Regions from separate parts of the Latilactobacillus fuchuensis genome, predicted to be linked through region 2. Evidence: predicted binding sites of a transcription regulator. Region 2 holds the regulator's gene; the other holds the start of a gene.

Region 1 (11,342 bases), 760 kb from region 2:
CGACTTTCGCGTTGTTCCAATGAACGTTCTTTTTTATCTAACGTTACATCTTTGCGATCCATCGTTTCTTCTCTTTGCATCAAACGATTTTCTTGTTTTTGGACTTCACCACGCCGATCTTTCAATTCAGCTTCAATTTCTGAACGGTAGCGATGATTTTCGTCCTTCGCTTCTAAAAGAATTTCTTTCTTCCGCGTTGCCGCTTCTTTTTCGGCTGCTTCAATTATTCCTGTGGCAGTCTTATTTGAACCATCAATTTCACGTTTGTATGCCTTCTTTTGCAGAACGGAACCAACCAGTAAACCAACGATTAACATGATGACTGCGAGGATTAATGAAATACCTAAGATCATTTTCTCACCTCCGCATCATCAAAAATTTTGAATTGCAGTGTTAGCTGCAAATTTTTAAGGATGTTATTATGTTTTAGTTTATCAACACATAGTTATTTTATAGTTTCGTAAACCGCCTGTCAACTTAAACTATCAGCTTTAAAACCGCTTTCTCATTTAAAGCGACCCACTTTATCCTATTAATTAAATAAATCACTAGCCGATTTCAACAAAAAAAGCCAGCTTGTCCCAAAAACGGGCGTTGCTGGCAATCCTGTTAAATTCAGAATTAATCTAACTGCTCTTTAGACATCAAGTTTTGTTTCATCTTTGACTTCAGGGGCATCTTCATCCGGCATACCATAGGCTGCACGGACTTTCAGGCGAATTTCGTCTTGAATTTCTGGATGATCCGTCAAATATTTCTTCGCGTTTTCACGCCCTTGACCAATCCGTTCTTCACCGTAAGAATACCAAGAACCACTCTTATCGATAATATCCTTTTCAGCGGCCATGTCGACAATTTCACCAGTTTGTGAAATCCCGTGACCGTACATAATATCAACTTCAGCAACCTTAAATGGTGGGGCCACCTTGTTCTTAACAACCTTAATCCGAGCCCGGTTCCCGATCATTTCGGTGCCGTTTTTAATCGTTTCGGCACGCCGCACTTCTAGTCGAACGGTTGAATAAAACTTCAACGCACGTCCACCTGGTGTGATTTCAGGGTTACCAAACATAACGCCGACTTTTTCACGGATTTGATTAATAAATAACGCAATGGTTTTGGTCTTATTAATCGTCCCTGATAGTTTACGTAGCGCTTGTGACATTAAACGGGCTTGCAAACCGACATGGGCATCACCCATTTCGCCTTCAATTTCAGCCCGTGGTACTAAAGCGGCCACTGAATCGACCACTAAAATATCAACAGCCCCACTTGAGACTAATGCGTCAGCAATTTCTAACCCTTGTTCACCTGTATCCGGTTGTGATAAAAGTAATTCATCAATGTTAACGCCCAATGCTGTTGCGTATTTAGGATCCATCGCATTTTCAGCATCGATATAGGCAGCCGTGCCACCTTGTCGTTGAACTTCAGCGACTGCGTGTAAGGCAACCGTCGTTTTACCTGAACTTTCAGGGCCGTAAATTTCAACAATTCGGCCTCGTGGATAACCACCTACCCCGAGTGCTTCATCCAATGCTAATGAACCAGAAGAAACGGTTGAAATTTGAGTATCAACCTTTTCGCCCATCCGCATAATGGAACCTTTACCGAAATTCTTTTCAATCTTTTTTAACGCAGCATCCAAGGCTGCTTGTCGATCATCTTTAGTCAATTTAAGTGACCCTCCTTAAAAGAGTTCATTTCATTACCTCTTTAGTTTACAGACTTAAGCGTCAAATTGCAAGCACAAATCGAACAAACGTTCTCAATCTTTTCCCCGCTCATATTAAGATACCCAACCGACACTTATTTTTTTGAGCTACATCAAATTATTGCCAAAATAAAATAGCGAACCATGACTGGGAATCGTCATAGTTCGCTATTTTTATTAATGCTCAGTTGCTGACCGCAACTGGTAGCACTCTATTGTTTGAATGAGTCTGCGAAGACTGTTCTGTTTTTCCAGAAATAATCGACACCTGAATAGATGGTGAAGAATAAGCAGACGTATAACATGATTTGCGCCAATGGTAAACCGATATTGGCGAAGAAGACGTTGTTTAGCAATAACAAGATAATGGCTAACATCTGTGTCGTTGTTTTGATTTTACCAGGCATTGCTGCGGCCATCACTTCGCCGCCTTGACTCAACAATAACCGTAACCCAGTCACCGCTAATTCGCGCCAAATAATAATCGCAACGACCCAAGCGGGTGCTTGGCCTAACGTCACTAAGAAAATAAACGCAGTCATGACCAATAGTTTGTCGGCTAATGGATCAGCAAACTTCCCAAAGTTAGTCACTAAATGTTGTGAACGCGCAATTTTACCATCCAATAAATCGGTTAAAGAGGCAATGATAAAAATAACAGTTGCAATGATTGAGCTGACTGCAATCTCAGTACCCGCAACTGAGACCATACTACTTGGTAAGTTAAACACTAATATAATTGTAAAAACCGGAATTAAAATAATCCGGAACATCGTTAATTTATTCGGTAAATTCATAACAAAAAGACCTCCAAAGGTTAATTACTACTTCGCTAATGTTGCTGTAAAACTAATCGTCCGTACAAAAGTGGTTTCGTTATTAGGACTTAAATTAATTTCAGTATCATTAATCTTCATCTTAGTAGCAGGTGCATTCCCAGTTTGGATTGAAAAGGCGGTCGTTCCAGCTGGTAATTCCGTTGATTGGCTCGCGCCAACCGCAACTGATCCTTGCCAAATTGTTGAACCATTAACCGTTAAACTGACCCACGCTGCTGAATTTTCGGCAGAGAACGTTAGTGTGTTGGCTTTATTAGGTAAATTTTTAACGGCAAAGGCTTGTTGTGAACCACTAATACTGGTCATTGAAGCGGATAATTTTTGTGATTTTGCTTTTTTAGCCGCTTTTTCACTCGCCTTTTTCGCTTTAGTACTTTCACTCGCTGCTTTCTTGCTGCTATCGTTTTTAGCGGTTGAAGTTGAGCTGCTGCTATCTTGATCCTTTGTATCAGCCTTATCACCTGAAACAGTCACTGAAGAACTCGATTCATTCAATGGTTGTTTATCCGTCCCCCGGTGGCTCAAAGCAATCCCGTAAACAATCCCGATAATCACAATCACAACTGCGACAATCGAAATTTGTGGCACCATATTACGCCATTTCGACCATTTGGAATCAGTCGTCTCACGCGTTAAACGTGTTTGATTTTCAACTGATTTTTCAACGTATTCTTCTGGTTTTGTATTGGGTAAGGTATCTTGATATTCCGCTAATAAAGCTTCGCTATCAAGGCCAACCGTTTGGGCGTATTGTTTGATAAACGCACGCACGTAAAAGCTGCCAGGTAAGGCATCAAAATTACCCTCTTCAATCGCGATTAAATAACGCTTTTGAATCTTAGTAATTTGTTGTAAATCATCCAGCGTATATCCTTTTTCAATTCGTGCTTCACGTAATTTTTGACCAATTTCATTCATATTAATCCACCCACTATTATCCCATTATCATTATTCAATATTATAGCATATTGCCCCTATCGGCAATCTTTAAGATTTGTTTATTTTAACCAACCACCGTTAACGTATAACGTCTGACCCGTTAAGTAATCCGCTTCAGGCGCCAACAAACTCTGGACCCAATACGCAATCTGGTCCGTCGTCGCAAAAGCCCCGTTAGGAATATCCGCGGCAATTGCTTGTTGTTCTTCCGGCGTAAATTGTTGGTTCATTTTGGTCGCAACTGCGCCAGGCGCAACCACGTTGACCGTCATCCCTAACGTGCCGACTTCTTGAGCGTAGGCGTTCACAAAGGCCGACTGCGCCCCTTTAACCGTGCTATAAGGGACTTCCATCGCGCTCCCCCGACCGCCATAGATTGAACCAATAAAGACAATCCGACCTAAATCACTTTGGGCCAGTTTCGTCTGTAACTGTTGCAAAATTTGAATTGGCGTCTGAACGTGGACCAGCCACAAGCGATTAATCGCTTCAACCGGAATTTCATCCAATAAACCGTAAGTCGTCATCCCCGCCGCAAAAATCACCGCGTCCACTTGGAATAACTGGTCAATCGCTGTTCGGATCACCGCTGGTTCCGCCGTTAAATCTAATTGACACGTCAAAAAATCCTGTTGTGGATATTCTTGACTCAGTTGTTGTTGAAGTTGGCCAATCCGTTCACCATTTTGATAATAATGTAAGTATAGTGACCAACCCGCTTTAGCCAACCGTTGGGCACATCGCATCCCGATATCACCTGAAGCGCCAATCACCAAGGCTGAATGTCTCATTAAGCTTGTTCCTCCGGTAAAATATGGCAAACCGTCATGGCTTCAATCTTAAAGAAATCGGCCGCGACTTGTGCCAAATCGGCTAGCGTCACCTGTTCAATCAAACCAAGCACATCAAACGGACTAACCTCGTTAAAGAATTCATCACTGTACTGGTTCGCAATCGCTTCTAGTGAATTGAAGGCTTGTAAGTATTCGCCCAACGCCGCTTTTTTGACCAACGCCAAATTAGCTTCCGTAAAGTCGGGGCTGTCTTGATAATGTTCTAAAATCGCAATCAATTGATCCGATAGGCCTTTAGGATCGTCCGTATCGCCACCTAAAGTCACAAAATTAAAGGAACGTTGAATCGCGTATTCATAACCGAAGCTATCGTCCAATAATCCCTGTTCATAGAGGCGTTGAACCTGGGTTGATGAATCGCCAAATAGAACTTCCAATAATAAGTTCATCTTTAACTTAGCGACCAATCCGGCTTCACCCGTTCCAAAGTCGGTTAAGCCTTTGACACCAACCATGCTCTTGCTACGAACCACCGGCATCGTCATCGAACGATATGGAATGATATCACTACCATCTTCTGCTTCAGCCGGCAATGACCGGACAATCGGTTGGGGCTGGTCAAACTCTTTCGCCGCTTGATTAGCACTCACCCAATCGAGAACTTCTTGCGGATCATCGATTTGACCGACAATAAACAAGCTCATATTACTAGGTTGGTAGAATGTTTTTTGAGCTTGATACAAGTCATCCGCCGTAATTTTAGCGATACTATCGACTGTTCCGGCGATATCAATCCGCACCGGATGTTGTGGGTATAAATTACCAACAACCGTATAAAATAAACGCCAATCAGGTTCATCATTATACATTTGGATTTCTTGACCAATAATCCCTTTTTCCTTATTAACCGTTGCCGGTGTAAAATACGGTTCTTGGACAAAATCCAATAAGATTTCTAAATTAGCCTGTAAATGACTCGTTGTTGAAAATAGATAGCTGGTCCGCGTAAAACTCGTGAAGGCGTTGGCACTCGCACCGTAAATTCCGAATTTTTCAAAAGCATCATATTCCGCTTTTTCGAATAATTTATGTTCTAAGAAATGGGCGATTCCGTCCGGTAACGTCACATATTCATTTTCACCAATCGGCATAAACGTATTATCAATCGATCCATAATTAGTCGTCAAGATGGCATACGTTTTATGATAACCACTTTTAGGGTATAGCTTAACCGTTAATCCGTTGTCTAATGTTTCTTCATAGAGCGTCTCACCTAAGCGGGGATTTTGTCTAAGCTTCATTTGTATCGACCCCTTTCAGGAAGTAAATTGCTTGTAACCGCATGTTCGCAGCTTGTTCTTGGACGGCTTGTTTCGTGACCGCTAAAACTTGGTCGGTAAATTGGTCAGCATCAATCTCGGTTTCGGGCACAAATAGTTGATTCAGTTGTTGTTGGCCCAAATAAGCCGCGTTATCTAAACTTGATTTAAATTGGTTAATTAAGGCTAATTTCGTTTGTTCAAAAACAGCTTGTTCAAACTGGCCCTCGATGATGGCTTGGCGTTGCTCTTCAATAATCGCCAATACCCGGTCTTTTTGTTGACTTTCAATCCCGGTTTGGACCGTAATCACACCCCGAAAAGGATCTAAACCACTCGATGCATAATAGGCCAAGCTCGCTTTTTCGCGAACATTGGTAAATAGCAATGACAACGGTGTGCCACCAAATAAGGCGTTGGTGACTAACATCGCGTAATAATTCTGTTGATAAAAATAAGTGGGAATTTGATAGGCTAAATTCAACTTGCCCTGTTGAACGGGTTGTTCATCTGTCGCTTCACGAACCGTTGCACTCAACGGTTGTTGATAAAAAATAGCGGGTAGTTGACTGTCACGGGGCGCAAACGTTAATTGCGCCAAATCAGCGTGGGCTTTATCTTCATCAATATTGCCTACCAAGGTCATTTGGACGCGATCATTGTTTAACATCGCCTGATACGTTTCGTATAAATCCGTCGCAGTGACGACCGCTAAATCCGTTGCATCCCCGAAATTAGGGGTTTGTTGCGTCTCATCCGTGAAATATAAGTCGCGTAACGCCAACGACGCCATCGTCTGTTTATCATCAGCAATGCTGGCAATATAGCGGGCCATGTTTTCTTTTTCCCGTTCAAAAACGACGGGGTTAAACTGTTGGTCCACCAAATCCGGCTTAAATAATAACCGACCGATGAACGCAATCGCCTGTTGTTGTAAGTCTTGAGGGTCGCGTAGATATTGCGGACTCACAATGCGCATTGAGACGTTAAAAATGGCTAACTGACCTTGTCGGTAAGCGTTCATGTTAAAACCAGCCCCATACATCGCTTGTAACTCATTCGCGATTGCGACTTGATCCCGATAATCCTGACTACTGGCCGATAAGACACTCGCCAAAAGTGAGCGTTTAGTTAAGCCCACTTTAGTCGCTGGTGCGATAAATTGAATTGATAATCGAATTGTTTTAAATTGTTGGGTTTGTAAGATATTTAAATAAACACCATCTGTTATTTTTTGATTCATCATGACGCTCCTCACCGGTTTAACAGCTAAAATACCGTTTTTAAATCCCGGCTATTTTAATCGTAATCACACGCATTCTATCATACCAAAAAAATAAGGTAAACTCAAAAAGCCAGATAGTGCTGCCCAAGTGACTGACAACACAATCTGACTTCTAATCAATGATTGATTCAATTTATTCTGGTGGATTTTCATCTTCCGGCGCACTTTGGACTAATACTTTACGTGGTTTGCTACCTTCTGATGGGCCAATAATCCCACGGTCCTCAAGTTCATCGACCAGACGCGCGGCCCGATTATAACCGATTCTAAAGCGGCGTTGCAGCATCGAGACACTCGCCGTTTGTTGTTGCACCACTAAATCGACCGCGTCTTGATAGTATTCATCTTCGGGTGCTTCACTTGGTCCCTGTTCTTCAGCAGTCGTCGGAATCATCTCTTCATCGTATTCCGCTGTTTGTTGAGCTTTGATAAAGGATACAATGCTTTCGACATCTTGACTCGAAATAAAGGCGCCTTGGACCCGGGTTGGTTTGCTGACCCCGATTGGCATGTACAACATGTCGCCCCGACCCAATAGTTTTTCAGCCCCACTACTGTCTAAAATAGTACGCGAATCAATCCCACTCGATACAGCAAAAGCAATTCGCGATGGAATATTGGCTTTAATTAAACCGGTAATGACATCGACGGAAGGCCGTTGAGTCGCGACAATCATGTGAATGCCGGCAGCCCGCGCCATTTGTGCGAGTCGAATAATCGCGCTTTCGACTTCGTTACTGGCGACCATCATCAAATCAGATAATTCATCGACAATCACAACAATGTACGGTAACGGTGTGCCTTTAATCTCACCGTCTTCATTATGACCTTGAATATATTGATTATATTCCACCATATTCCGCTGACCGGTATCGGCAAATAATTGGTAGCGTCGTTCCATTTCTTTAACGACTTTATTTAACGCGTTAGCCGCTTTTTTAGCGTTGGTGACCACCGGAATCAATAAATGGGGCACGCCGTTGTAGACGTTTAATTCGACCATTTTCGGATCAATCAACATCAGTTTAACCTCGTGCGGTTTAGCCGTCATTAAGATACTCGTAATAATCCCGTTGATTGCGACTGATTTCCCACTACCGGTTGAACCGGCAATTAACAAATGCGGCATCTTCGACAAATCAGACATGATGACTTTACCGGAGATATCTTTCCCCAATGGCACGGCTAACGGTTTACCCGGATGAGGGGGTTCTTGTTCAATCATTTCACGGAAGGAAACGGTTGAGACCGTCTTGTTCGGCACTTCAATCCCGACATACGGTTTGCCCGGAATCGGCGCTTCAATCCGGATGTCCTTGGCCGCAAGTGCGAGTGCCAAGTCATCCGCTAAATTAACAATCTTTGAGACTTTAACGCCGACGGCGGGTTGAATTTCATATTTCGTCACGGCTGACCCTAGACTGGCGCTTTTAACCACCACATCGACGCCAAAGGAATCAAACGTTTGTTTGAGCACTTGTTGATTCTTTTCAATCGTCTGATATTCTTCACTTTGATCAGACTGCGGAATCTGGGTTAACAATTCTGGTGTCGGTAATTCATAATCATCATCCGTTGCATTCTGACTCGCCAATTCGGCCATATCTGGTACTTGTTCTTCGGTCTCAGTCTCAGCTTTGGCTGCTTTAGTTACTTCAGCCGTCCGACTCGCAATTGGTTTAGGCAATTGTTTGGGCCCATTAATCGTAAAGCCTTCATCCGGCACCTTGACCTTCGGCGGCGTTGCAACAGGTGCTTTAGGGGTCTGTTTAGTGGCTGATTCACCGGAATCTTCGTCCGTTTGGGCTTGTGCTTGTTCTTTTAGAGCGGCCAGTTGTTGACGACTCTTATCCGAAACGTGTTGGAAACCGCGTTTGGTATAACCGCTGACTTTCAGAATTCCTTGAATGAAATGCTGACAGCTCTTAATCACCACACTAAATGAGATATCCAGAAAGATAAAGACGCCGACAATCATCACTAAGACGGCAATGATGTAGGTCCCTAATTGCGCAAACAGAAAATGGGCACCGCTGTATAACGTCGCGCCAACTAGGCCACCACCGACATCCGTGGTAACGGCCATCTTCTGAAAATCTTCAAATAATTGTTGCCAGGTCGCCGACATAAAATGATTATTAATCGCTTGTTGATGCAGTACAAACGCGGATAACCAAATCAAAACACCGACATAGGCCACGCTAAAACCAAGCGTTTTACGTTGAAATAATGGCGGTTGTTTGCCGTAAATCATTAGGTAAAAACCAAGTAGGGCAAAAAGAATCGCGCCTAGCACGTAGGTGTCTCCAATAAATAAGCGGAAAACATTCGCAAATAAAGCCCCGATAAACCCTAATTTTAAACCAGCAAAAAGGCTAATTAAAATAAAGATAAAGCCGATAATATTTACGGTGTAGTCAACGGTCGCTTGTTTCTTTTTCGTTGTTTTTGCACGTGGTTTACTTTTTTTTCGTTGAGTTGCCATAAAATCTCCTTCAAAACTGTCTGACCTTCATTATACACGAACTTTTGTTCCGGGTGACTGTCATTTAACTAAAAAGTCTGGCTTAATAAATAAACGCCTAATCCCAACAATGGATTAAGCGTCTATAACGTTTAAACGGTGACTAACCCGCTTAACTAGTCTTCAGTTAATGCGGCGGTAAATTGTAATTGGACGCCACGGTTTAATGCGACCGTCGTGACTTGATAAGTCAAAGTTTCGATGTATTCAATTAATGGTCGCGATAATTTTTTAAGTTCTTTTTGATCAATTTCTTCCGGTTTACCGAAGAAATCTAATAGTTGAACGACTCGGGATATCTGACCAGAGACGGCAAAACCACTCTTTTCAGGCACCACTTGGAAAGGCGTCACAATTTGATAAATATTGCCAGCTGCTAAATCAGCTTCTTGCAAATATTGATCATCCGCTTCAATCGCCAATAAGCTGACTTGAATATTTTGTTGGGGTTCGGTTTCTAACGCAACGCGGTCAAAATGAAACGCATCAACGCTGATGGGGTCTTTTTTTGTTTGCATCATAATTCTCCCTATTTTAATTTATCGTGATCGTATAAATGACTCTTTTCTAAACCCGGGAAATCTTGTTGGCGTAACGCATCAAAAATCACTAATGCCGCACAATTCGATAAGTTCAACGCCCGAATATTTTCGGACATTGGAATGCGCAAACATTTATCCTCATTATCGCGCATAAACGTTTCAGGTAAGCCGGTTGTTTCCTTGCCGAACATGAAATAATGATCAACACTCGTGTCGGTCACATCCCGATCCGAATAAGCTTCCTTGGCGAATTTCGTAATTAAATAGAGGTATTGTTGATCCGGAACGGTGGCTAAAAAGGCTTCTAAATTTTTATGATAATGAATGTTGACCTTGTCCCAATAATCGAGTCCGGCCCGTTTCAGATGTTTATCATCCGTTTCAAAACCTAAAGGTTCAATTAAATCCAAGACCGTATTGGTACCGGCACAAGTCCGGGCGATGTTTCCCGTATTAGCGGGGATTAGTGGTTCGTATAATACAATATGATTAGTCACAATTTTACTTCCCTTAAAAAAGATTCAGTAGCTTAAGTATACAACATTTACGATCAAAGCTCTACTGTTGCTTGAACCATAAAAAAACGTAGCTCCTCGGTTATTCACGGCGAGAAACTACGTTAGTGTCATTTCATCACTAGCTTTTATCAAAAATAATTCTGATAAAAGTTAGGGAAAAAATTCCTTGCACTCATTATAACGCCCTTTATTTGGACTTGCAATCAGATTTATTAAAATTACTTTAGTTTCTCATTGTTTCCCCACTAAAATCGTGACATCCAACGAAATCTCTGGTAATTGAGTCAACGTAATCGCCGCTAATTGGGCTTTTGTCGCCGTCCAAGTCAGTGGGGTCATCGCCAATAAATCCGTTAAAGTCGTTTCAGTTAACGTCATCGTTTGTTGAACTTGATAGGCCTCAAACGTCTCAAAGTGTTGTTCAAATAACGTCAACACCGGACCGTGGTCATAGCTTTCTTTAGCTTGGCCTTGGTATAATAATTCACGTAACTCGTGTAGATACCCTGCATTCGGAATGACTTTAATTAGTTGGCCACCGGGTTTCAACACCCGTTTAAATTCTTGATATTGCGAAGGTGAAAAGATATTTAACACCGTATCCAACTGCTGATTAGCAAATGGCATCCGCGCCAAATCGGCGACACAAAACCAACCGTCTGCATTATAATCACTCGCTAATTGGATGGCCGGTTTCGAGATATCAAAACCGATATAGTCCGCTGCGACTTGTTGATTCAATTGTTGAATCGGTGTCCCTTCCCCACAGCCGACATCCAAAATCAGACTATCAGGCGTTAAATGTTGCGCAATCGCCGTCAGAAACGGCTGGAAGAAACCGGCTTGCAAAAAAGCGCGCCGGTGTTCT
Region 2 (11,342 bases):
AGAAATAGTCCCCATTAAAAAGCGGCCACCAGCTAAATTCAGCTGATGACCGCTTTTTATTTTAATCCCAATACTGATTTAAGAACGCCGATACTTTTTGTTGATATTGTGTCGGTTGTTTTTCTAAAGCTGCACCATGCCCAGCCTTAGGGACAATCCATAACTGCTTTGGTTGATTGGCCGCTTTATAATTTTCGTACGCCATCTTAGTCGGCACAAACTTATCGGCGCCACCGTGAATAATGAAAATCGGTAGTTTCGATTTAGCCAGGCTCTTAGTGGCATCGCCTTCGTAGAAATTATAGCCAGCTCGTGCCCGCGCCATTAGGTTGGTCGTGTAGAATAACGGAAACTTAGGTAACCCGAATAAATCATTTAATTGATATTCTAGTTCGCCTGAAATACTGCTATAACCACAATCTTCAACCACGGCTTTGACTTGACTCGGCAACTTTTCGCCAGCCGTATACATGACGGTCGCGCCACCCATACTGACCCCAAAGAGGGCGATTTGACTGTCTTGACCATCAGTTTTAACGACTTTTTTCGCCCACTTAACGTAATCCAAGCGGTCCGGCCAACCATAACCGATATAACCGCCACCTGAATGGCCAGAGCCCCGATCATCCGGCGCTAAAACGTTGTAGCCTAAGTCATGGTACATATGGATATAGCGGGCCATATCTTCTTTTTTACCCATATAACCATGCGCGACAATGATTGTTTTTTTAGTGGCTTTGGCCGCTGGTACATAAAGTGCGACTAACTTAATATTGTCCGTTGCCGATGTCTGTTGCCATTTGGCTTGTTTGACGTTTTTAAGCCACGCTTGATTATCAATATAATCTTGCGATTTTTTACCACCATGCAGGAACGCTTTGTCGCCGGGTACAAATGCGTAATGATACATATACGTTGTTGCGCCCGCGACCCCAATCACAATCAATGCCACTAAACTAATTAAGGTCCATTTTACCCAATGTTTCTTTTTCATGCTTAAATTCCTCCGAAGTTATGCGTCACCATTTTGTAATTGATACATTTCGTAATACCGGCCTTGATCTGCAATTAACGTGGCGTGTTGCCCCGCTTCAACAATGCGACCTTGGTCTAAGACTAAAATTAAATCGGCATCCTTAATCGTTGACAACCGATGCGCGATTGCGATACTCGTCCGGCCTTGCCGTAACCGTTTCAGGCCGGTTTGAATCGCTTCTTCCGTTTCAGTATCAATATTGGCAGTTGCTTCGTCCAACACTAATATCTTGGGGTTCGTGACAATCGTCCGGGCAAACGACAAGAGTTGTCGTTGACCACTTGAAAACTGACTACCACCTTCAATCACCTTGGCGTGATACTGACCAGGGAGTTGTTCGATAAATTGATCCGCCTGCACGAACTCGGCCGCGTCTTGAATCTGAGCATCGGTAATCGATTGATCAAACAGGCGAATATTAGACGCAATATCGCCGTAAAACATGAAGGCATCTTGTAAAACCAAACCCATCTTCTGACGTAATTCAGCCATCGGATAATCCCGAATGTCGTGCCCATCAATCAAAATTTGGCCCTCATAGAATTCATAAAAGCGCATCATGACGTTGATAATCGAGCTCTTACCTGAACCGGTATGGCCCACTAACGCGACCGTTTGACCCGGCTGTGCAACAAACGAAATATCGTGCAGAATTTCATGTTCGCCATCGTAAGAAAACGAGACGTGTTTAAACTCAACTTTGCCAGCCGTGATTTCACGATTAGCGTCTGGATTTTGTTGCGGCACAAATTCGGTTTGGTCTAGGATTCTAAAAATCCGACTCCCCGCGACCATCCCGTCTTGAAGTGCTGACAAAGAATCCATCATGTTGGTCATCGGATTAAAGAAATTGCTGACATACGTGGTGAATGCATAAACCGTACCGGCCGCCACGAAGCTGTGCAACGCATCTAACCCAAACAGACTTAACACGACCACTAACGCCAATGTATACAATAGATTAACGACTGGCGCTAACAACAACGAGTTAATCCGAATCATCGCTTCACGGGTTTTTAAATAATCCGCGTTGACCGTTTCAAATTCAGCCGTCAACCGTTTTTCTTGGCGGAATTGTTGAATAATCGTAATGCCTTCGATTGATTCATTTAACTTCGTATTTAATTGACTCAACTTTTCACGCATATGGCGGTAAACCCGTGCGCTGTAGCGACTATAATACCAAATAATGATGAGTAGAATCGGTAAAAAAGCGGCGGTCGCTAACGCAATTTGCGGTGATAATAACCACATCGCGATAAAAGCCGAGATAATCGAAAACGCCCCGACTAATAACGATAAGAAGACGTTCCAATAATCAATTAACGTCATCGTATCATTGGTCACCCGCGATACAATTGAACCGGCGGGCGTCTGATCAAAATAACGCATGCCTAACCGGTGTAATTGTTGAAATAGCGACCGGCGGACATCTTCCATCGCCCGTTCCGAACCCATTGAAAATAGAAAAGCTTGAAAGAATTGGCTAATCGCTTTGATAACCACCCCGAGAATGTATAAACCAGCCACCGCTAGCAAAATGTTCAGGGTTGCATTACCATTTGTTAAATAACGATCCATAAAAACTTGTAACAAGCGGGGTAATAAAATATTGATGATGGCTAAAAAGGCCGCCGCAATAATCGCACCAATAAACTGTTTTTTATAATGTTTGGTATAGCGAAAAAGACGCCGCATAATCGTCAATTGTTCCTTAGTCGTAATGGTTTTTGACCATTCTGATTGATATTTTTGAACCATCTAATCGCCTCCCATCGCTTGATTCAATTGTTGTTTCTGCCACATTTGCGCGTACCAACCGGCTTGTGCCAATAATTCAGTGTGTTGCCCGCGTTCGATAATCGTACCTTCATCAATCACAATAATTTCATCGGCGTGCATCACACTGCTCAATCGATTAGCGGTAATAATCGTCGTTTGGTGCGCCCGCATTGTCTTGAGATTCGTCAAAATCGTTTCTTCCGTCTTAGCATCCACGGCCGATAACGAATCATCTAAAATTAAAATTTCAGGGTTGGTCATAATCGCCCGCGCAATCGCAATCCGTTGTTTCTGACCACCCGATAAGGAGACACCCCGTTCACCAACAATCGTATCGTAACCCTGTGCAAAGGTTAAAATATCATCGTGAACGGCACTTTGATTGGCGACTTTTTCAATCTGCGCTTGATCCTGTTCAAAATCCGCAAAACGAATGTTGTCGCGAACGTCGGTAGAAAATAAGAAGTTGTCTTGCGGGACGTAACCGATACTGTCCAATAACGCATCTAGTGCGTAATCTTGAATATCATGGCCACCAATTTGAATCTGGCCTTTGTACCGATCATATTCGCGTAAAAGTAGTTTAATGATCGTACTTTTACCCGCCCCGACTTTACCAACAATCCCTAACGTCTGCCCTTGCGGTAGGTTGAAATGAATATCGGTTAAAATCACTTTTGCATCATCTGGATATTTAAAACGGGTCACATCATATTGCAAATCACCCGTCGCCAATGTTTGAATCGCGTTTGGTTTTTCGATAATCGTACTGGTTTCTCGTAACAATTGATCAACCCGATCGTAACTGGCATTGCCCCGTTCCAAAACGTTGAATAAGCGACCAATCGCAAACATCGGCCAAACTAAAGCAGCAATATAACTGATGAAAGCAATCAATTGCCCGATTGTAATCATCTTGTGACTGACCAGATAGCCACCGTAGATAATCGTAATGACGTAGGTCGCCCCGATAATCAAACTAATCACGGGATCGAATAAGGCATCGACAAAATTGACTTTCTTATTAATCGCCACGGTCTTGTCGACTAGGCGGTCAAAATCAGCCGTATCAGCCGTTTCTTGACCAAACGTCTTGATGACTTTAATACCGGAGACACTTTCTTGCGTTTTATCATTCAGACGCGAAAAAGCGGCTTGCGATTTACCAAACGCCGTGTGTAAGTGCGCCCCTAACTTGCGTGAAGCAACGGCCAATAACGGCATGGGGATTAACGCCACTAAGGTTAAACGCCAATCGACGAAGATTATCATCGCAATGATGGTCGTCCCACCGGTGATAATCGAATCCGCAAACGTTAGAATCCCGGCACCGGCCACTTGTTGAATCGCGGTTAAATCGTTGGTAGCATGCGCCATCAAATCGCCCGTTCGATGTTTCTGGAAGAACGGCGTATCCATCTGCATAAAATGGTTAAATAATCGACTGCGTAAGATTCGTTCTAACTTGGCGGCCCCGCCCCAGATTCGGGTGCGCCAACCATAGCGAAAGACGTATTGTAAAATCGCAGCGGCAAATAACACCACCAACCAAATCAACAACGTTTTAGCGGTTAATTTTTGAGCGGCCATTAAATCGACCAAGTTCCCAATCACTTTTGGTGGAATCACCTGAACAATTGCCACTAAGATTAAGAAGACCACCCCTAAGAAATAGCGGCGTGCTTCTTGCTTAAAATACCAACTAAGCTTTTTAAATATGCCCATAGTGCACCTCCTGTGAAAATTCGATATCCCCTATTATAGCAATCTTACTTAACGGGGACAATCATCTGTTTTTTAGAACAAAAAAACATCGCCATTAGCGATGTTTCAACGTTGATTATTTATCGTTGCTACGTTTTTGTTGAGCCTTCATTGAATTCATCATCTGATTCAATTTCTTTTCTGATGGTTTTTGACCCATCTGCATCATCATAGCTTTCAACATCTCTTCGTTAACTGGTGGATTGTCTTGGAAATACTTCTTCATGTAAGCACGTGCACCAAAGAAACCTGCTACAGCCCCTAAAAGCGCGCCAATGACAAAAATTAAAATACCTAATCCCATACCCATATCTTATGCACCCCTTTTCTTTCAGTTCACTTAAATAGTTTACACATAATTCCGGCAAAAAGAAAGCGGAATTCTCAGTTTAATTGTCACGTAACCCTTTTTCACGTTGAATATTTTTAACTTTCTCCGGCGTGACTTCTTGACCTTCCTTGTCGTAGACCTGTAACATTTCAACTTGTGAACGGAAACTAGCCCGGAAATCCTTGATGTAAGCATCGCGTAATGTTTGCCGTTCCGCCGTTTCAGCTTCACTTAACCCTTCAGCTTTAGCTTTATGGGCCAGCTCATTGATCCGATCCAATCGTTCTTGATTCATTACCATTTTAATTGCCTCCATTAAAATCTATTTCTCTATTTTGACCTATTATGGGTAAAAAGTCAAAAAACACGAACACTTGTTTGAAATAGCGCTATAGATATGCTACCATATCATTAACAGAATGAATGAGGTGCTTTTATGACTAGAACTGAATCCAAACAATTAGAAGTGTTGCGTTTCATCCATGATCGGGTTCAAGACAAAGGTTATCCGCCAACGGTCCGCGAAATTTGCGAAGCCGTTAATCTCTCTTCCACGTCCACCGTTCATGGTCACTTAGCACGTTTAGAGAAGAAAGGCTTACTTCAAAAAGATCCAACGAAACCCCGCGCCATTGAATTAACCGCTGCGGGTTTAAGTGCAATTGGCGCCACGCCTAAAAAGATTCCCGTTTTAGGCGTCGTCACTGCCGGTGTGCCCATTTTAGCCGTTGAAGAAGCCACCGACTATTTCCCCATCCCCCCAAGTTTGCAAACCGAACAAGATTTGTTCATGTTAACGATTCGGGGCGAAAGTATGATTAACGCCGGTATTTTAGACGGTGATGAAGTCATCATTCGTAAACAGGCCAACGCCGATAACGGTGACATCGTGATTGCGATGACCGCCGAAGACGAAGCGACCTGCAAACGCTTCTTCAAAGAAGCCGATCATTACCGGCTCCAACCCGAAAACGACACGTTTGAACCGATTATTTTAAACGAAGTTAGTATTTTAGGTAAAGTCGTCGGACTCTATAGAGATCGAATTTAACTGAATCTTAAAAGGCCCTCCCATCCGATATGTGGATGAGAGGGCCTTTTTACTGTGATTTGACGGCACTTCTTTGATAACGTGCTCTCTCAATTAGCCTTTTCCGGTTAACTACAAACTGGGTATCATGAGTAAAAAGCACTCATAATACCCAGTTTTAGATTAATCCTCAAAGTCTGACCAAATTGAGTCGCACTTCTTAGTAACGTGCTTTTGAGTTGCAACAACTTCCGCTTAACAGAATAATACCAATTATCTTAAAAACCAAAGATAATCGGTATTATTCTGTTAGTGCTCAGTTGCTGACCGCAACTCACAGCACTTCTTGGTAACGTGCTTCTAAGCCAACTTCTTCCGTCTAGCTACAAAGCGGGCGTCATGACTAACCCCGTCACAACGTCCGCTTTTAGGCTATACTCAGAAGTTAACCGGCTTAGTCAGCACTTCTTAATAATCCATTAGTTTGAAAATATCGTAATCTTTAATCTTTTCACGGCCGTTTAAGTCGTTTAGTTCGATTAAGAAGGCTGTGCCGACGACGATGCCGCCTAGTTCTTCGACCATCTTAATCGTTGCGGCGATTGTGCCGCCGGTTGCTAATAAATCATCGGTGACTAAAACTCTTTGACCCGGTTTGACCGCATCTTTGTGCATGTATAGCGTTGATTGACCGTATTCTAAACCATAACTTGCTGAAACAGTTGGTCGTGGTAATTTACCTTTTTTACGAGCAGGTGCAAAACCGACCCCTAATTTGTAAGCCACTGGACAACCGACAATGAATCCACGGGCTTCTGGGCCCACAATCATTTCAACGCCACGATCTTTAGCGTATGCCACGATTTCGTCAGTTGCTGCCGCATAGGCTTCCCCGTCTGACATCAATGGTGAGATGTCTCGGAAAGTGACGCCGACTTCTGGAAAGTCAGGGACACTTGCGACATAGTCTTTAAAGTTAATTGACATTTATAATTCGCTCCTTAAATCTAATAGCGATCGGCTAATCACGAAATTGTTTTTAACCAGTTCTTCAGCTCAGAAAAAGTTGAGTAAACGAGCTGTTTCTCCATTTCAATTTTAGCTAATCGTTGTTGGTAACTTGGTGCACTTTCGAGTGCATGCTTTTCTGGCTGTGGTTCGGCCGAAATCAGACCACGTTCTATTCTAACAAATCCGAGGTCAAAAAACACCTCTAACATGAAAATCATTAATGGTAATTGCATTTTTAAATAAGTTGCTAGTTCGCCTAACCGGGCTTTCTCGATACCTGGGTGTTGCCGTAAGTAAACTAAGAACGTTGCAAATTGTTGTTTATTCGAAATACCATCTAAATAGGCCGAATGTTTCGCGTAACAGATAAAAGCTAACTGAGTGGCCGATTGTTGTTGATAGAAAGTCGTAAATTCGGTTAAATCGGTTGGTTCATCAACGACTGTGATGTTAGTTGCCGTTGCAACTTCTGCATCGGTCGCTAATATTGCTTGACTGCCAGCAGGCAAATACGTTTGTAATTGCGCCAATAGTTTAGGGTTAAAAAAGACATACGCCCCTGTGTTCTTAAACAATTGTTGGGTCAGATGATTACTGCGTTGATCCAACAAAATTTGACCACTGGTTTTCAAATCTTTCAACATCATCTGTAAAGTGGTTTGATTCCGCCAAGTATTTTCACTCAACGTCCCGACTATTTCAATGGCTTCAACCGCTTGTAGTGCCGGCAGTAACGCCCCACGGTTAAACGCCAAGATTGGTAGTTTTTGTTGTTGTTCGACGGCGGTAAATTTCAGATGTTTTTGATCCGCCCCAATTTGTTTTAGATCAGCTAATTGAGGGATTTCCAATTCAATCAACGGTTCTGGATTATCCGTCCCAAACGGCGCCAATTGTTGTAACGTCTGATATAAATCAGAGGTAATTTCCGCTAAACTGAGCGCTAAATCAATCGCTAATGGTTGTTTAGCAGTTAAATCAAGGTGTTGTTCAGTCGCATAAGCATCCATTGCCGTCTGAATCGCTTCAATCTGGTCCACAGCAACCGTTAAGCCGACTGCCATATGATGACCCCCAAAATGGGTTAATAGGTCTCGATTGGCGTCTAACGCCTTAAATAGATGGTACGCTTCGACGCTACGTCCAGAACCTTTAGCCAACCCAGTTGCTTCATCAATGTTTAACACTAAAGTCGGTTTGCCCGTTTGTTCAACGACGTGGCTTGCCACGATTCCCAAGACGCCTTCGTGCCAACCCGTATGGGCCAATACTAGCGTTTGATGGGCTTGATTTTCCGGTGTTTCAGCCATCGCCATAGCAGCCGTCGTAATTTCTTGAACTAAACCTTGGCGTTCTTTATTTTGACTTTCGACAAACTTAGCCTGTTCGACCGCTTGTTCTTCATCAAAAGTCGTTAATAAATTAACCCCTAGAGTCGCATCACCGAGCCGGCCAATCGCATTTAACCGCGGACCGATGCCGAAACCAATCGAAGTGGCATCAATCGTGGCTTGTTCGACGCCAGCAGCTTGACACAATGCCACCAATCCTGGGCGACTCGTATTTTGTAATTGTTGTAACCCTAAGCTGACCAGCGCCCGATTTTCATCAGTTAGTGAGACTAGATCACAAATCGTCCCAATCGCAACTAAGTCTAAGCTCTCATACGGAATCTCATCCAATAAGGCCGTCGCGACTTTAAACGCAACTCCGACACCACATAAATCGCCAAACGGATAGTCACTTCCTGGATAACGGGGATGCACAATCGCCGTCGCCTTCGGTAGTTCGGCTGGCAATTCATGATGATCAGTGACTACAACGTCAACACCGTGTTCTTGCGCATAAGCAATCGGTTCTAGACCACTGACCCCGTTATCAACGGTCACAATCAGTTGCGTGCCATCAGCAATAATCCGTTGATACGCCGCTAAATTCGGCCCATAGCCGTCGGTAAACCGATTAGGCACGTAAACGTTGACGTCGGCGCCTAATATTTCTAACGTCTCGCGCATCAAAGTTGTACTGGTAATCCCATCAGCATCGTAATCACCGTAAACCGTTATTTTTTCGCCAGCTTCAACGGCGGATTGAATCCGTTCAACCGCTTTTTGCATATCGTTTAATAGGAATGGATCGTGTAATTGTTGACTGTTAGGTTGCATAAAATTGGTCACCGCATCATCATCGCGTAAGCCCCGCTGCCATAATAATTCAGCGATTGCTGGGGGCATTGCATCAAATGCCGTGACTGTTTTTAATTCTGCTTCAGTTGGTTTTGTTTTTAATTGCCATTTATATTGGGCTTCCACATTAATCCCTCGCATTTTCAAATCATTAACTGTTCTATTATAGCAAAGTTCTTAATTTTAAGTTGCAAATCATTTCGCTAGTTTTGGTTTATTCGTCGAAATGCTATACTAATTAAGAATCAATAAGCCATTCTCTAGGAGGATATTATTTAATGTCAATTTTAGTTTTAGGTGGGGCCGGTTATATCGGTTCACACACCGTCGACCAATTAGTTAACCAAGGCTTCGATGTGGCCGTTGTCGATAGCTTAATCACTGGCCATCGCGCTGCGGTCAACACCCAAGCCCGTTTCTACGAAGGCGATATTCGCGATAAAGATTTTATGCGGACCGTCTTCGACCAAGAAGACGTCGAAGGCGTGATTCATTTCGCGGCCTTCTCAATCGTCCCAGAATCCATGAAAGCACCACTTAAATATTTCGACAACAATACTTATGGCATGACCGCTCTGCTCGAAGTCATGACGGAATTCGATGTTAAGAAGATTGTCTTCTCATCAACGGCGGCCACTTATGGCGAACCCAGATCAATTCCAATCAAGGAAACTGATCCACAAATCCCCACCAATCCTTACGGCGAAAGCAAGTTGATGATGGAAACGATGATGCGTTGGGCCGACAAAGCTTACGGCATCAAGTTCGTCGCGCTCCGTTACTTCAACGTCGCCGGCGCTAAAGCGGACGGTTCAATTGGTGAAGATCACCATCCTGAAACCCATTTATTACCCATCGTCTTACAAGTCGCTGCTGGCGATCGCGCCGAACTCTCAATCTTCGGCGACGATTACGAGACACCAGATGGCACCAACGTCCGCGATTACGTTCACGTATTGGATTTGGCCGATGCGCACATTCTCGCCTTCAAATATTTGGCAGCCGGTAACGGTAGTAACGCCTTCAACTTAGGCTCATCAACTGGTTTTTCAAACATGGAAATCGTGAAAGCCGCCCGTAAAGTAACTGGCAAAGCGATTCCAACTCAGATCGCACCCCGCCGCGCTGGCGATCCTAGCACCTTGATTGCCGCTAGCGACAAAGCCCGTGGTACATTAGGTTGGCAACCAAAATATGACAATATTGAAGCGATTATCGAAACTGCTTGGAACTGGCATTTAAGCCATCCAGCAGGTTATGCAGATCGTTAAACACTCACTAAGCCCTGGCTAAGCAAACGTTAGCCAAGGCTTTTTTTGACAATTCTGGTATACTGAAAAAGTTATTTCAAGGAGGAGCATCCATGCATTTATTAATTGTTATTTTAACCTGTCTAATCGCCATCGAACATCTTGGCATTATGGGCATCGAAATGTTTGCCAGTGACCAAACTAAAGCTAATGCTTTTGACATGCCACTTAATTTTGTCGGCTTGCCCAACGCTAAAGTCGCTTTGGGGAATCAAGGTATCTATAACGGCATGTTAGGCGTCACCATTCTTATGGCAAACCTGCTATTCAGCGGTCAAACACTAATGACCGTCTTATCGCTATTGATGTTATACATTGTGATTGTCGCATTATATGGGACTTTCACCGCCACTAAGAAAATTTTCTTCCTACAATGCTTACCTGCACTAATCACGTTACTATTGATTCTATTTTTTAAATAAACCATCCTTAGCAGTCACAATCACTTGATCGTTGATCAGTATTTTGACTGTTTTTATTTTGCATTCTAAATTGGTTTAACGACCTAACAAATTTGTTAGCTGACTGTTAGCCAAATAAATGGTGCACAAACTAATTTTCCGGCATAATAAACTTATCAACTTAGGAGGTGCCTTCAATGGCCAAGAAAATATTAATCATCGCACTCGCAATTCTAATCCTATTGGGTTTAGGAGGCATCTATCAATACCGCTACAGTCCTCACTATTATTATGTAAAGGTGACAACTAACGGACAACGTGAAGACGGCCAGGGAGATGATGGCACCAAATTCGTCAGTTATCGCTACCAATTGCAAGGGGCTGATCAAGATGGTCAGACGAAGCAATTAAACTTCACTAGCGTCAAAGAAGACAATACGCCACTCAAACGCAATGCTTATCTCAAAATCAGCTACACCCGTGCCAAAGCA

What was found. The regulator LexA, encoded in region 2, represses DNA repair genes until DNA is damaged. The targets are predictions, from matches to a motif close to CNAACANNTGTTNG.
Region 1: the regulator LexA is predicted to act here: its motif matches at 9,413-9,426, upstream of LFUMFP_RS03415 (FtsK/SpoIIIE family DNA translocase).

Annotation. Positions count from the first base shown of each region.
Region 1 is NZ_LT984417.1:728,251-739,592, reverse strand. Features, by position in the region: gene rny (ribonuclease Y) at 1-353, opposite strand, end outside; gene recA (recombinase RecA) at 638-1,675, opposite strand; gene pgsA (CDP-diacylglycerol--glycerol-3-phosphate 3-phosphatidyltransferase) at 1,927-2,511, opposite strand; gene LFUMFP_RS03435 (helix-turn-helix domain-containing protein) at 2,539-3,471, opposite strand; gene ymfI (elongation factor P 5-aminopentanone reductase) at 3,552-4,283, opposite strand; gene yfmH (EF-P 5-aminopentanol modification-associated protein YfmH) at 4,283-5,587, opposite strand; gene yfmF (EF-P 5-aminopentanol modification-associated protein YfmF) at 5,577-6,848, opposite strand; gene LFUMFP_RS03415 (FtsK/SpoIIIE family DNA translocase) at 7,024-9,375, opposite strand; gene LFUMFP_RS03410 (DUF1149 family protein) at 9,531-9,932, opposite strand; gene trmL (tRNA (uridine(34)/cytosine(34)/5-carboxymethylaminomethyluridine(34)-2'-O)-methyltransferase TrmL) at 9,944-10,453, opposite strand; gene LFUMFP_RS03400 (methyltransferase domain-containing protein) at 10,706-11,342, opposite strand, start outside.
Region 2 is NZ_LT984417.1:1,485,839-1,497,180, forward strand. Features, by position in the region: gene LFUMFP_RS07015 (lysophospholipid acyltransferase family protein) at 1-8, shown strand, start outside; gene LFUMFP_RS07020 (alpha/beta fold hydrolase) at 62-994, opposite strand; gene LFUMFP_RS07025 (ABC transporter ATP-binding protein) at 1,013-2,797, opposite strand; gene LFUMFP_RS07030 (ABC transporter ATP-binding protein) at 2,798-4,543, opposite strand; gene LFUMFP_RS07035 (YneF family protein) at 4,659-4,892, opposite strand; gene LFUMFP_RS07040 (DUF896 domain-containing protein) at 4,972-5,214, opposite strand; gene lexA (transcriptional repressor LexA) at 5,350-5,964, shown strand; gene LFUMFP_RS07050 (adenine phosphoribosyltransferase) at 6,412-6,930, opposite strand; gene recJ (single-stranded-DNA-specific exonuclease RecJ) at 6,969-9,281, opposite strand; gene galE (UDP-glucose 4-epimerase GalE) at 9,419-10,411, shown strand; gene LFUMFP_RS07065 (DUF1304 domain-containing protein) at 10,504-10,872, shown strand; gene LFUMFP_RS07070 (YxeA family protein) at 11,049-11,342, shown strand, end outside.